Regions from separate parts of the Amycolatopsis sp. NPDC024027 genome, predicted to be linked through region 2. Evidence: riboswitches for the same ligand, from Rfam matches in the RefSeq annotation. Region 2 holds a riboswitch; the other holds the start of a gene.
What was found. A riboswitch is a leader RNA that binds a small molecule or an ion and turns the genes downstream of it on or off. The one in region 2 is predicted to bind thiamine pyrophosphate.

Region 1 (7,152 bases), 640 kb from region 2:
TGGCCGAGCTGCACAAGTCGGAGAAGATCGTCCCGGCCGTGGTGTCCTTTGTGGATATCGCGGGCATCGTGAAGGGCGCGTCCGAGGGTGCCGGGCTGGGCAACAAGTTCCTGGCGAACATCCGTGAGGCGAACGCGATCTGCCAGGTCATCCGCGTGTTCGATGACCCGGACGTGATCCACGTCGACGGCCGGATCGATCCGCTGAGCGACATCGAGACGATCAACACCGAGCTGATCCTGGCCGACCTGCAGACCCTCGAGAAGGCCGTCTGGCGGTTGGAAAAGGAAGCGCGGAGCAAGAAGGAAGCCAAGCCCGCGCTCGAGGCCGCGCAGAAGGCGAAGGAGATCCTCGACAGCGGACGCACGCTCTTCTCGGCTCAGAAGGACGTCGACCTCGAACTGCTTCGCGAGCACAGCCTTCTGACGACGAAGCCGTTCCTGTACGTCTTCAACGCCGACGAAGGCGTCCTCACCGACGAAGCCCGCCGCGAGGAGCTGACCAAGCTGGTCGCGCCGGCGGACGCAGTGTTCCTCGACGCGAAGGTCGAGGCGGAGCTGCTGGAGCTGGACGACGAGGAGTCGGTCCGCGAGCTGCTCGAGTCGGTCGGCCAGCCGGAGCCGGGGTTGTACTCCCTGGCCCGCGCGGGTTTCCACACCCTCGGCCTGCAGACGTACCTGACGGCGGGCCCGAAGGAGTCCCGGGCGTGGACGATCCCGCAGGGCGCGACGGCCCCCCAGGCGGCGGGCGTGATCCACACGGACTTCGAGCGCGGCTTCATCAAGGCGGAGATCGTCTCCTACGACGACCTGATGGCGGCAGGCTCGATGGCGGCCGCCCGGGCGGCGGGCAAGGTCCGCATGGAGGGCAAGGACTACGTCATGACCGATGGCGACGTGGTCGAGTTCCGCTTCAACGTCTGACGCACGGTTCGTAAGGGTCAACTACTGACTGTTGCTTTCATTGGACGCAGGATATACTGCGTCCAATGAAAGCTTCGCCGAGCCTGCTCCCCCTGCTGCGGTCCCGCATGCAGGGTGAGCTGCTGGCGCGGGTCCTGCTGCACCCGGAGCGCGAGTACAGCATCACCGAGCTCGCCGAAGCCTCCGGCGTCACCCCCACGGCCGTGTTGCGCGAGGTCGAACGGCTCGTCGGTGGCGGCATCCTGGAAGACCGGCGGGTCGGCCGGAGCCGGCTCGTCAAGGCCCGCACGGACACCCCGCTCTACCGGCCGTTGAGCGAGGTCATCGCGGTCACCTTCGGGCCGCTGCCGCTGCTCGCCGAGGCTTTGGCCGGGCTGGCGGGCGTGCGGGAGGCCTACATCTACGGGTCCTGGGCCGCGCGCTACCGCGGTGAACCGGGACCACCGCCCGGGGACGTCGACGTGCTCGTCGTCGGTTCGCCCGATCCGGACGCGCTGTTCGACCTGGCCGAGGGTGTGTCGCGGCGGCTGGGCCGCGAGGTCAACGTGCACCGGATCTCGCCGGCGTCGTGGTCCGCGGACAGCAAGGATCCCTTCCTCACCAGCGTGCGTGCGCGTCCGCTGGTTCCGTTGCCTCTCGAGCAGGAGACCCGATGACCCGGTGGAACCAGGGCCGCGCCACGATCGACGCGCTCATCGCACGCGGTTCGCTCGAGCACGTGCCGGCTTCGCGGGAAGCCGCGGAAGCGGAGCTCGTCAGGGCCCGCACGCACGTCGCTTCGGCGCGGCGGCTGCTGGACTCGGATCCGGAGGGCGCCTACACGCTGGCCTACGACGGCGCCCGCCGGGCGCTGGCGGCCGTCCTGCAGAACCAGGGCCTGCGTGCGACGAGCCGGGGTGGTCACATCGCCGTCTACGAGGCGGTTCGCGCGCAACTCGATCCGCCGCTGGGGCCGCTTCTGCGTCCCTTCAACCGGATGCGGATCCGGCGCAACGAAGTCGCCTACCGGTCTTCCGAGGCGCCTTCGGTGACCGCCGAGGACGTGACGGCCGATGTTTCGAAGGTCGACGATCTCATCGGGGTCGCCGAAAAGACGATCCCGACCATGTCTCGTTACTGATGGGAAACGCTTTGGACCGCCCGCTGACCCCGGCCGAGCGCGCGGCACTGGACACGCTGCTCGCGGCCGACTTCCCCGGTGCCGCGGAACTGCGCGCGCAGGCCGCCACGGCCCGGGTGGTCGGCCGCTGCGGCTGCGGCTGTCCCACGATCGACCTCGCCGTGGACGAAGCGACCCCGCGCTCGCCGAAGAAGGAATCGGTGGCGGTGGAGGCCGACGTTCCGGACGGCGGCCTCATCGTGTTCGTCGACGACGGCCGGTTGTCGTGCCTCGAATACTGGACGACGGCCGACGAGCGCCCGGCCGAGTTCCCGCCGCCCGGGCAAATCACCTTGTAGCCCGCCGGACCCGGAGGTCCGGCAGGCTTGGCCGGACTAGCCGAGCAGGCCCAGCACCGCGATCACGATCAGCACCACCGCGGGGGCGAGGGCGTTGATCCAGGCGCGCTGGGCGGGGGTGAGGGCGGCGGTGCTGTTCATGGCGTTTCCTAGGGGCCGAACCGATGCTTCCGCTCCGAACAGCGCGCTGATCATGCCGCCCGTTAACAGCTGTGATCGAACTCTCAGCCGTCCAGGTGACGGCGGTTGCGGGCGGTGAACCAGAGCACCCCGCCGGCCGCCGCCACCATCGCCGCGAACGCCGCCGTGCCGACCACGATTGCCTGAGTCATCTGTGTCTCCCTCCCGAAGGTTCCGGTAACCAAGAGACGCCGAAGCCGGGCGAAGGTGCACTCAGCGTAGCCGAGATCACACCGCGGCGAGCACCGCGTCGATCTGCGACGCCAGGTCGAAGTCCTTCGCCGTCAGGCCGCCTGCCGAGTGGGTGCTGAGCCGGAAGGTCAGCGTGCGCCAGCGGATGTCGATGTCCGGGTGGTGGTCGGCGGCTTCGGCGAGCTCCGCCACCCGGTTCACCACCTCGATCGCCTGGGGGAAGCTCGCCAGCTCCACCTCGCGCGCGATCACCGCGCCGGACCGCGTCCAGTCCGCGCCCAGCCGGGCGTCGACCTCGTCGTCGTTCAAGATTTCCGTCATGTCTCCATGGTCGACCGTCCTGGACTACGCTGCACGGTTGCCACGGGAGTCCGGTGAGCCGGGCTGAGAGGCGGGGTCACCCGCGACCGTTCGCACCTGACCGGATCATGCCGGCGACGGGAGGGCTTCCCTCCGCGTCGGCGAAGTGCAGGAGGGTAGATGAAACGCAGGGCTGTGCGCGCCGCGACGGCCATCGCCGCCGTCAGTGCCGTCGCCGCGGCGTGCTCGCTGTCGGACGGTGACGGTGGCACGCAGCAGACGCCCACCGTCACCCTCGTGACGCACGATTCGTTCCTGGCGCCACAGGAGGTGCTCGACGCCTTCCAGAAGCAGTCGGGCATCAAGGTCTCCGTGCTCAAGCAGGGCGACGCCGGTTCGCTGACCAACAAGCTCGTGCTGACGAAGGCCAACCCGATCGGCGACGTCGCGTACGGCGTCGACTCCACCTTCGCCTCCCGCGCGCTCAGCGAGGGTGTCTTCGATTCCTACACCAGCCCGGAAGCCGACCGCGGGCCGCAACGCTACGCCGTCGACCCCGAGCACCGGCTGTCCGCGGTCGACGTCGGTGACGTCTGCGTCAACGTCGACACGAACTACTTCACGAGCAAGGGGATCCCCGCGCCGGAGACCTACGACGACCTGGCCGACCCGAAGTACAAGGACCTGCTGGTCGCCGAGGATCCGGCGACGGCGTCGCCCGGGCTGGCGTTCCTCCTCGGCACCGTCGCCAAGTACGGCGACGCCGGCTGGAAGGACTACTGGACGAAGCTGAAGGCCAACGGCGTCAAGGTCGTCAGCGGCTGGGAAGAGGCCTACACCAAGCAGTTCTCCGGCTCGTCCGGCAAGGGGCCGCGGCCGATCGTCGTCTCGTACGCGTCGTCGCCGGCCGCCGAAGTCGGGGACGACGGGAAGCCGCGCACCAAGGCGCTGCTCGACACCTGCTACCGGCAGGTCGAGTACGCCGGCGTGCTGGCGAACGGCAAGCAGGTCGAGAACGCCCGCAAGGTCGTCGACTTCCTGCTCTCGCAGCAGTTCCAGGCCACGGTCGCGGCCAACATGTACGTCTACCCGGCGCGCCAGGGCGTCGACCTGCCCGCGGGCTGGGCGCAGGTGGCCCCGCTGCCGCAGAGGCCGCAGGCGCTGCCCGCGGACCAGGTGCAGGCCGGACGCGAGAAGTGGATCGGCGAATGGCGCACGCTCCTGCAGTGAGCTCCGAGGCTCCACCGCGGAGTCCCGGGAAAGCCACCGCCCCGCCGCGGACCGCCCGCGGGCTCGGCCTGGCGCTGCTCGGGCTGGCCCCGATCGGGTTCCTGGTGGTGTTCTTCGCCTGGCCGGTGCTGGCGATCATCGGCCGCGGGTTCGCCGCGGGCGGGCTCGGCGTCGTGCTCGGCGACGCGCGGACCTGGCAGCTGGCCGGGTTCACCGTCGCGAGCGCGGCCGCGTCGACGGTGGTCGCGGTGCTGGCCGGGCTGCCGGTGGCGTTCCTGCTGGCCCGGGTGCGGCTGCCCGGCGTCGGCCTGGCGCGGACGCTGGTGCTGGTGCCGTTCGTGCTGCCGACCGTGGTCGTCGGGCTGGCGTTCCGGGCGCTGTGGCCGGACGGCGGGGTGCTGCCGATCGTGCTGGCCAACGCCTTCTTCAACGTCGCCGTCGTCGCGCGAACCGTCGCCGGGCTGTGGGCGCGGCTCGATTCGCGGACGACCGACGCCGCCCGGGCGCTCGGCGCGTCGCCGTGGCGGGCCTTCCGGTCGGTGACGCTGCCCGCGCTGGCGCCCGCGGTCGCGTCCGCCGCGGCCGTCGTGTTCCTCTTCTGCGCCACCAGCTTCGGAGTCGTCCTGATCCTGGGCGGGGCGCGCTACCGGACCCTGGAAACCGAGATCTACCTGCGGACGGTCGACCTGCTGGACCTCTCGGGCGCGGCCGCGCTCTCGCTGATCCAGTTCGCGGCCGTGGTCGCCGCGCTGGTCCTCGGCGGGCTGGCGCGCCGGCGCAAAGAAGGCGCCCGGATCGGATCGGGCGGGGCGCGGCGGCCACGGGGCGGCGAGTGGTGGATCGTCGGCGCCGCGGGGGTCGTGCTCGCGTTGCTGGTGACGCCGATCGTCGCGCTCCTCGCCGAATCGGTGTCCACTGAGGACGGCTGGAGCCTCGCCGGGTACCGGGCGCTGACGAGCACCGGCGAGAAGGGCGCGCTCCAGGTGTCCGGCTGGGACGCCGCGCTGAACTCGCTGAAGGTGGCGATCGACGCGACGTTGCTCGCGCTGGTCGTCGGCGTGCTCGCGTCCGTCGTCCTCGTGGCGCTGCGGCGCTCGCCCGCCAAAGCCGCGCGCGGGCTGGGCGAGACGATGGACGCCGTGCTGATGCTGCCGCTCGGGGTGTCCGCGGTGACCGTCGGGTTCGGCTACCTGGTGACGCTCGACGCGTTGCCCGGTGACCTGCGGACGTCGCCCTACCTGGTGCCGCTGGCCCAGGCGCTGGTGATCATCCCGCTGATCGTGCGGATGGTGCTGCCGGTGCTGCGCTCGGTCGACGTCCGGCTGCGGCAGGCCGCCTCGACGCTCGGGGCGAGCCCGCTGCGGGTGTGGTGGGAGATCGACCTGCCGCTGACGCTGCGGCCGCTGGTCGCGGCGGCGGGCTTCGGTTTCGTCGTGGCCCTCGGCGAATTCGGCGCGACGAGCTTCCTCGCCCGGCCGACGGCGCCGACGCTGCCGGTCGCGGTCGCGACGCTGATGGCGCGCCCGGGTGAGCTGAACAACCAGATGGCCTACGCGGCGTGCGCGTTGCTGATGCTCGTGACGGTGCTGGCGGTCGCCCTGATCGACCGGCTCGGGCGCGGCGGGGTGGGAGAGTTCTGATGGCGTTGTCGGTGCGGGACCTGACCGTCCACTACGGATCGTTCGCGGCGGTGCGCGACGCCCGGCTGGACATCGCCGACGGCGAGGTGCTGGCGCTGCTCGGCCCGTCGGGCTCGGGCAAGTCGACGCTGCTGCGGGCGATCACCGGCCTCGAGCCGTCGGCGCGCGGCTCGGTGAGCTGGGACGGCGAGGACCTCGGCGCGGTCCCGGTCCACCGGCGAGGCTTCGGCCTGGTGTTCCAGGACGGCCAGCTCTTCGCCCACCGCGACGTCGCCGCGAACATCGCGTTCGGCCTGCGGATGCACGGCGTGCCGCGCGCGCGGTGGGCGCCGCGGGTCGCCGAGCTGCTGGAGCTGGTGGGCCTCGCTGGCTTCGAGAAGCGGCGGGTGACGGAGCTGTCCGGCGGCCAGGCCCAGCGGGTGGCGCTGGCCCGGGCGCTGGCACCGAAGCCGCGGCTGCTGCTGCTCGACGAGCCACTGTCCGGTTTGGACGCGGGACTGCGTGAGCAGCTGGCGATCGACCTGGCGGACCTGTTGCGGCGCAGCAAGATCACCGCGCTGCTGGTGACGCACGACCAGGAAGAGGCGTTCACCCTGGCCGACCGCGTGGCGGTGCTCGACGCGGGGGAGGTCCGCCAGGAGGGTGCGGTCCGGCGGGTGTGGCGGAATCCGGCGGACGACGACGTGGCCCGGTTCCTCGGCGTGACGACGTTCGTGGAGGGGACGGCTGCGGCCGGGGTGGTGCAGACGTCGCTGGGGGACGTGCCGCTGCCGGACGCCGCCGACGGCCCGGTGCGGCTGGGGCTGCGGCCGCACGCGCTGAAGGTGTCGGCCGAAGGAGTGCGCGGCGAGGTCGTCGCGGCGGTCCACCGGCGGGAACACCTGCGGCTCGTGGTGAAACTCGCGGATTCCACAGTGGACGCCGTGGCGCCGGCCGCGTCGGACCTGCGGGCCGGGGACGCGGTGAAGCTGGAGCTCGACCCGGACGGCGTCGCGCTGGTCGGTTGACGCCGTCCGGAAAGGAACCTCAGCCGTCTCGGGTCGACAGGCGGGCGTAGGCCAGCGAAAGCCCGATCACGATGTAGCAAGCCGCCCGCAGCGCGCCTTCGCCCAGCATCTGCGTGCCCATCGGGTCCTGCAGGACCTCCGCCGGGGCCATCGACCAGTTCTGCGTCAGCAGGAACGGGTGCAGCCAGTCCAGCGACGTCAGGAACCCGAGGATCGTGAACA
Region 2 (7,152 bases):
ACTAAACTGGCTCGCCGTGACCATCCACCCCATCGTTATCGCCGGCGAACCCGTGCTGCACCAGCCGACTCGGGAGATCACCGAGTTCGACGAGAAGCTGCGCACGCTCGTGGACGACATGTTCGAGACGATGTACGCCGCCGAGGGTGTCGGCCTCGCGGCCAACCAGATCGGCCTCGATCTGCGGGTGTTCGTCTACGACTGCCCGGACGACGAAGGCGTGCGGCACAAGGGCGTCGTGGTCAACCCGAAGCTGGAGACGTCGGAGATCCCGGAGACCATGCCGGACCCGGACGACGACTGGGAGGGCTGCCTCTCGGCGCCCGGCGAGTCGTACCCGACGGGTCGGGCGAAGTGGGCGAAGGTGACCGGCTCCGACGTCGAGGGCAACCCGATCGAGGTCGAGGGCACCGGCTACTTCGCGCGCTGCCTGCAGCACGAGACCGATCACCTGGACGGGTACATCTACCTCGACCGCCTGGTCGGACGGCACGCGCGCGCCGCGAAGAAGATGCTGAAGTCCAACAAGTGGGGCGTGCCGGGCAACTCCTGGCTGCCGCCTCGGACCCCCGAGGACGACGGCGCCGTCATCTGAGACCACGAAGGGCCCCTCGAAACCGAGGGGCCCTTCGCCGGTTCACGAGCGTCAGCAGCCGAGGAAGTGGCAGCGGACCACTCGGGGCGTCTCCAGCACCGAGCCCGCCTTGACGTCCCAGGCGAGCCGGACGTACTGGGCGTGCGTCCAGGCCAGCGGGGTCGCCGAGGTGTTCGGCGTGCCGGTCGGGAACCCGGGCCGGCCCGACGGCGGGTTCTCGTCCCACACCTGCTCCGGCATGGTCTCCGCCGAGCTGCTCACCCGGCCGAGGTCACGCAGCCGCCGCGCGGCCGAGGCGCTGTCGCCGAGCGTCAGCTCGTACTCCCCCCGCTCCCCGGCGAGCAGCGGCCACAACCGGCCGAACGTCGTGCGGCTCTCCGCCGGGAACGTGTAGTCCCACGGCGAGCCGTCGGCCTGCTCGCCGTAGCCGTCCTTCGTGTACCGGTGCCAGAACTGGCCGGTCGGCGTGGTGAAGGCGATGTCCTTGTCGGTGACGCGCACGCTGTTGCGGATCACCGGGTCGTCGGCCCGGTAGACGCCGAGCCGGACCAGGTCGAGGAAGCCCGCGTCGGTGACCGCGCGCTGGTCCATCGTCACGCTCGAGTTGCCGAGGTTGTACGTCGTCCCGGCGTTGGCGTCGGCGTCCTTGGTGAGCCGGACGAAGTACGGGTCCTTCGACAGCGGGCCGTTCGTGGTGATCGTCTGCTTGGGCAGGTCGGCCTTCATCTTGTCGGCCGCGGCGAGGTAGCGGGCGGCGTCGGCGGCCGCGCCGTTGTGCGAAGCGATGTCCGCGGCGCAGACGAGCCCGGCGATCACCGAGGCGATGGTCGACGGGGACCAGCCGTCCTGCTCCTCCCAGCGCTCCTGCTGGGTGTACGGCGACGCCTGCCCGTTCGGACCCCGGTACCCGAGGATGAAGTCGGCGGCCTTGCGGACGCCGGGCCACAGGTCGTTCCGCCCGAGCTGCTGGGCGAGCACGATCGGGAACGCGCTCTCGTCGAGCTGGATCGACGTCCAGTACGGGACGCCGTCCACCCGGCTGTTCTGCGGCAGGTGCCCGTCGGCCTGCTGCTGCGTGCCGAACATGTAGGACACCGCGCGGTTCGCGGCGGCCGTGTCGCCGCCGGCGGCCAGGCCGGTCGCGATCTGGTAGAGGTCACGCGGCCAGACCAGGTGGTAGGTGCCCGACGGCGACCACTCCGGGTCGTTGTTCCCGAACCGCCACGGCATGCTCGGCGACGCGATGAAGGCACCGGGGTGGTGCTTGTCCTCGCTGGCGGCGAGCGTCAGCATCGACGCCTTGTAGAGGTCGCGCTCGGCACCGGTCTTCAGCGACGACGGCGGCTTGGCGACCCCGCGCAGGTACTGCTGCCAGCCGCGGTCGTAGGCGCGCGCGATGTCGCGGAAGCCGCGCCGCTGCGACGCCTGCGCGCTCTTGAGCGCGTCGGCGGCCTTCGCGCCCATGCCGAGGGCCACGGTGACGTGCCGGTCGCGGACGCCGTCGGCGTTCGTCCGGCCGGTCAGCACGACGTTGCCCTTGGCCGCGGTGTCGTACCGGTCGAGCTTGAAGGTCTTGGCGAGCTGGGTGTTCCCGTCGGAGGCACCCGCGTAGCCGACGCTGGTCGTGGTGAACGCGGGCTGCGCGGTGAGCGCGGCGGCGTTCGTGGCGTCCTGCGCCGTGACGGCGTCACGTGCGCGGGCGGCCGAGTCGTCGGAGCCGTCGTTGGTGAGGTCCGGGTCGGCGACCGCGTAGAGCTGGTATGGCCGCCCGGTGAGCGACTGGAAGTCGACGTCCACCAGCACGGTCGTGGCGGCCGGGTCGGTGACGTAGGTCTTGCGGAGGCGCCAGCGGTGCTGGTCGTCGGTGCTGGTCTGCTCGTACGTCAGGCTGTCGTCGTCGGTCCGCCGGACCTGCTGCGACTTCGCCGAGTAGTCGGTGACGGCGAAGCTGCGGCCGTCCGTGACGACGAAGTCCATCGAGCGGACGCTGGGCGTCGACAGGTCCGGGTAGTAGACCTCGGACAGCTGCCCGCCCTGGAGGGTGAACCAGACGTTGCTGGACCGGTCGTGCGCGGTCCCGAAACCGGTCTTGTTCGCGGGTAGCCAGCTGGGATGGGTCCCGGGGGCACCGGGAGCCTCCCCCTGCGCCGCCGCGGTCGCCGGGATCAGGCCGGTGACCAGCAGCCCGGCGAGGGCGCCGAAGATGAGTTTGCGCATATCAACCCCACAGAAAAGTCGCCTCTGCACCGTTACAGAAAGGCGCCTGGCAGTCTGCCGCCGATTTCTGCCCGATGCATGGGCTGATCCGGTGAACCACTGACCGTCACTGGTCCACCGGGCCGGTTCACCAGCAGCGAACGGACTTCCCGCCGAACCGGGCGCAAGATTGTAGTAACTGCAACGCTGTAATCGAGGGATCTCCATGGACGACGCGATGGACGCCTACTCGCGCGCGGTCAGCACGGTCGCCAAGACCGTCACCCCGCACGTCGCCGGGGTGCAGCTGGCGCGCGGCAGCGGCTCGGCCGTCGTCTTCGCCGAGGACGGCCACCTGCTCACCAACGCCCACGTCGTCAGCGACCACCGGCGCGGGGTCGCCACCTTCGCCGACGGCAGCGAAGTGCCCTTCGACGTCGTCGGCGCCGATCCGCTGTCCGATCTCGCCGTGCTGCGGGCGCGGGGCGCCACGCCGGCGGCCGCCGAGCTCGGCGACGCCGACCGGCTCGTCGTCGGGCAGCTCGTCGTCGCGGTCGGGAACCCGCTCGGCTTCTCGGGGACCGTCACCGCCGGGGTCGTCAGCGCGCTCGGCCGGGCGCTACCGGTCCGGCAGGGGCGCACCACCCGCGTGATCGAGGACGTCATCCAGACCGACGCCGCCCTCAACCCCGGCAACTCCGGCGGCGCGCTCGCCGACTCGGCCGGCCGGGTCGTCGGCATCAACACCGCGGTCGCCGGGGTCGGGCTCGGGCTCGCGGTGCCGATCAACACCACCACGCGGCGGATCATCGACACACTCGTCGTCGAAGGCCGGGTGCGGCGCGCGTACCTCGGCGTGGTCGGCGTGCCCGCGCCGCTGCCGGAAGACATCGCCGAGCGCACCGGGCAGCGCGCCGGGCTGCGGGTGCGCGAAGTCGTGTCCGGCGGCCCGGCCGAGCGGGCGGGCCTGCGCGCCGGCGACCTCGTGCTGACCGTCGGGCGCACCCGCGTCTCGGACGCCCAAGGCATCCAGCGGCAGCTGTTCGCGGAAGTGATCGGCACCGCGCTGCCGATCACCGTGCTGCGCAACGGCGCCATGGTCGACGTCTACGCGACCCCGGCCGAGTTGGTCGGGTGAGGTGAGGAGACTTGAGTATCGCGCTTCGGCGTGGCATGGTCGGGGCACAACAGCAACGCGGGAGCTCGCGCCATGGCGGGCTGAGAGGGTGACTTGCGATTTCGCAGGCGTCACCGACCGCATGAACCTGACCGGGTAATGCCGGCGTAGGGAGTGAAAGTCGTTGACGACGCTGCAAAACAGTGCTGCCGTAAGCGTGACCACCGGGCCGATCACCGGTTCGCACAAGGCGTACAACCAGACCGAATCCGGGCTCCGCGTCCCCGTGCGGCGGATCGATCTCTCCAACGGTGAACAGTTCGACGTCTACGACACCTCCGGCCCGTACACGGATCCGGACGTCGAGATCGACGTCCACAGTGGACTTCACCGGCTGCGGGCCGGGTGGGCCGACGGGCGCGAGCACAACACCCAGCTCGGCTGGGCCAAACAGGGCGTCATCACCCGCGAAATGGAGTACATCGCCGCACGCGAACGGGTTTCGCCCGAATTCGTGCGCGACGAGGTCGCCCGCGGCCGCGCCGTGATCCCGGCCAACCGCAAGCACCCCGAGACCGAGCCGATGATCATCGGCAAGAACTTCCTGGTGAAGATCAACGCCAACATGGGTAACTCGGCCGTCTGGTCGTCGGTTGAGGAAGAGGTCGACAAGATGGTGTGGGCCACCCGCTGGGGTGCCGACACGATCATGGACCTGTCCACCGGCAAGCGGATCCACGAGACGCGGGAGTGGATCATCCGCAACTCGCCGGTGCCGGTCGGCACCGTGCCGATCTACCAGGCGCTGGAAAAGGTCGACGGCGAACCGGAAAAGCTGTCGTGGGAGGTGTACCGCGACACCATCATCGAGCAGTGCGAACAGGGTGTCGACTACGTCACCGTGCACGCCGGCGTGCTGCTGCGCTACATCCCGCTGACCGCGCGGCGCGTCACCGGCATCGTCAGCCGCGGCGGGTCGATCATGGCCGCGTGGTGCCTCGCGCACCACCGGGAGTCCTTTTTGTACACGCACTTCGAGGAACTCTGCGAGATCCTCCGGCAGTACGACGTCACGTTCTCCCTCGGCGACGGCCTGCGCCCGGGCTCGATCGCGGACGCCAACGACCGTGCCCAGTTCGCCGAGCTGGAAACCCTCGGTGAGCTGACGCACATCGCGCGCTCGCACGACGTCCAGGTGATGATCGAGGGCCCCGGCCACGTGCCGATGCACAAGATCAAGGAGAACGTGGAGCTCGAGGAAAAGCTCTGCGGCGAGGCGCCGTTCTACACCCTCGGTCCACTCGCGACGGACATCGCGCCGGCGTACGACCACATCACGTCGGCCATCGGCGCGGCGCAGATCGGCTGGTACGGCACGGCGATGCTGTGTTACGTGACGCCGAAGGAGCACCTCGGCCTGCCCAACCGCGACGACGTCAAGACCGGCGTGATCACGTACAAGATCGCCGCGCACGCCGCGGACCTGGCCAAGGGGCACAAGTACGCGCAGGAGTGGGACGACGAGCTGTCGAAGGCGCGGTTCGAGTTCCGCTGGAACGACCAGTTCAACCTGTCGCTCGACCCGGACACCGCGCGCTCGTTCCACGACGAGACGCTGCCCGCCGAGCCGGCCAAGACCGCGCACTTCTGCTCGATGTGCGGACCGAAGTTCTGCTCGATGCGGATCACGCAGGACGTCCGCAAGTACGCCGAAGAGCACGGACTGTCCACTGTGGAGGCAATCGAAGCCGGCATGGCTTCGAAGTCGGCGGAGTTCACCGAGTCCGGCGGCCAGGTCTATTTGCCGGTGGTGCAGCCGTGACACCGAGGACCGCCCTCACCATCGCCGGATCGGACTCCGGCGGTGGTGCGGGCATCCAGGCCGACCTGCGGACCTTCTTCGCGCACGGGGTGCACGGGCTGGTCGCGCTGACGGCGGTCACCGTGCAGAACTCGCTGGGCGTGCAGGGTTTCACGGAGATCCCGGCCGACGTCGTCACCGCGCAGATCAAGGCGGTGGCGTCGGACATGGGCGTCAACGCCGCGAAGACGGGCATGCTGGCGACGGCCGAGATCATCCGTTCGGTGGCGAAGACCCTGGACGAGGTCGAGGTCGGCCCGTTCGTGGTCGACCCGGTCGCGGCCTCGATGACGGGTGACCCGCTGCTGCGCGAGGACGCCCTGGAGGCGATCCGCACGGAGCTGTTCCCGCGCGCGACGCTGATCACGCCGAACCTCGACGAAGTCCGGTTGCTGACGGGCGTTTCGGTCGTGGACCCGGCTTCGCAGCGTTCGGCCGCCGAAGCTTTGCTGGAGTTCGGTTCGCGGTGGGTCCTGGTGAAGGGCGGCCACATGCGGGGGACGGCCGACTGCGTGGACCTGCTCTCGGACGGCCGCGAGTTCATCGAATTGAGCGGCCCCCGGTACGAGACGGAGAACACCCACGGCGGCGGGGACACGTTGGCGTCGGCGATCACGGCGTCGCTGGCGAAGGGCGCTTCGGTGCCGGACGCCGTGGCGGCGGGGAAGAAGTTCATCGAGCGGTGTGTGGCGGAGGCCTACCCGCTGGGTGCGGGGGTGGGGCCGGTCTCGCCGTTCTGGGTGCTGGACAAGAACTAGCGGACCGGCTGGAGTTCGCGGCCGTCGTACTCCTCGCGGGCCGAGCGGATGCGGCCGAAGTTCGCCTGGCTCCACGTGCTCAACGCGATCAGGTGCGCGCCCACCTCGGCGCCCATCTCCGTCAGCGCGTACTCCACCGTCGGCGGGGTGGTCGGGTACACCGTGCGGGTCACGAAGCCGTCGCGCTCCAGGTGGCGGAGGTTCTGGGTCAGCATCTTCTGGCTGATGCCGTCGACCGCGCGGCGCAGCTCGCCGAAGCGGTGCGGGCCGCGGGCCAGTGCGCCCAGGACCAGCGCCGTCCACTTGTTGGCCAGCAGGTCCAGCACGTCGCGGCACGGGCAGTTCCGCAAGTACACATCCCAGGGTCCGCCCTGGTCGCAGGTGGTATCCATCAGGTACCTAGTTTACCGGAAAGTGCCTTCTGGCGAAAAGTGACGAACGATCCGAAGATGGAGGGCGACCCCGAGATCCAAGGAGAGAACCGATGCGCATCGTGACCCAAGAGACCCTCGGCGGGCCGGAGGTGCTCCGCGTCACCGAGGCACCGCGCCCCGAACCCGGGCCGACGGAGGTCCTGGTGCGAGTACACGCAGCCGCGGTCAACCCGGTCGACTGGAAAGTACGG

Region 1: linked by a shared signal. The riboswitch ahead of AB0F52_RS00090 (thiamine ABC transporter substrate-binding protein) and the one ahead of thiC (phosphomethylpyrimidine synthase ThiC) in region 2 are both predicted to bind thiamine pyrophosphate.

Annotation. Positions count from the first base shown of each region.
Region 1 is NZ_JBEZYY010000001.1:16,722-23,873, reverse strand. Features, by position in the region: gene ychF (redox-regulated ATPase YchF) at 1-923, shown strand, start outside; gene AB0F52_RS00110 (ArsR family transcriptional regulator) at 989-1,579, shown strand; gene AB0F52_RS00105 (hypothetical protein) at 1,576-2,043, shown strand; gene AB0F52_RS00100 (hypothetical protein) at 2,043-2,381, shown strand; gene AB0F52_RS00095 (4a-hydroxytetrahydrobiopterin dehydratase) at 2,790-3,074, opposite strand; TPP riboswitch at 3,107-3,214, shown strand; gene AB0F52_RS00090 (thiamine ABC transporter substrate-binding protein) at 3,234-4,283, shown strand; gene AB0F52_RS00085 (iron ABC transporter permease) at 4,367-5,923, shown strand; gene AB0F52_RS00080 (ABC transporter ATP-binding protein) at 5,923-6,930, shown strand; gene AB0F52_RS00075 (ABC transporter permease subunit) at 6,950-7,152, opposite strand, start outside.
Region 2 is NZ_JBEZYY010000001.1:656,267-663,418, forward strand. Features, by position in the region: gene AB0F52_RS03195 (peptide deformylase) at 17-595, shown strand; gene AB0F52_RS03200 (glycoside hydrolase family 15 protein) at 647-2,812, opposite strand; gene AB0F52_RS03205 (trypsin-like peptidase domain-containing protein) at 3,018-3,929, shown strand; TPP riboswitch at 3,977-4,099, shown strand; gene thiC (phosphomethylpyrimidine synthase ThiC) at 4,093-5,730, shown strand; gene thiD (bifunctional hydroxymethylpyrimidine kinase/phosphomethylpyrimidine kinase) at 5,727-6,527, shown strand; gene AB0F52_RS03220 (helix-turn-helix domain-containing protein) at 6,524-6,919, opposite strand; gene AB0F52_RS03225 (NADP-dependent oxidoreductase) at 7,012-7,152, shown strand, end outside.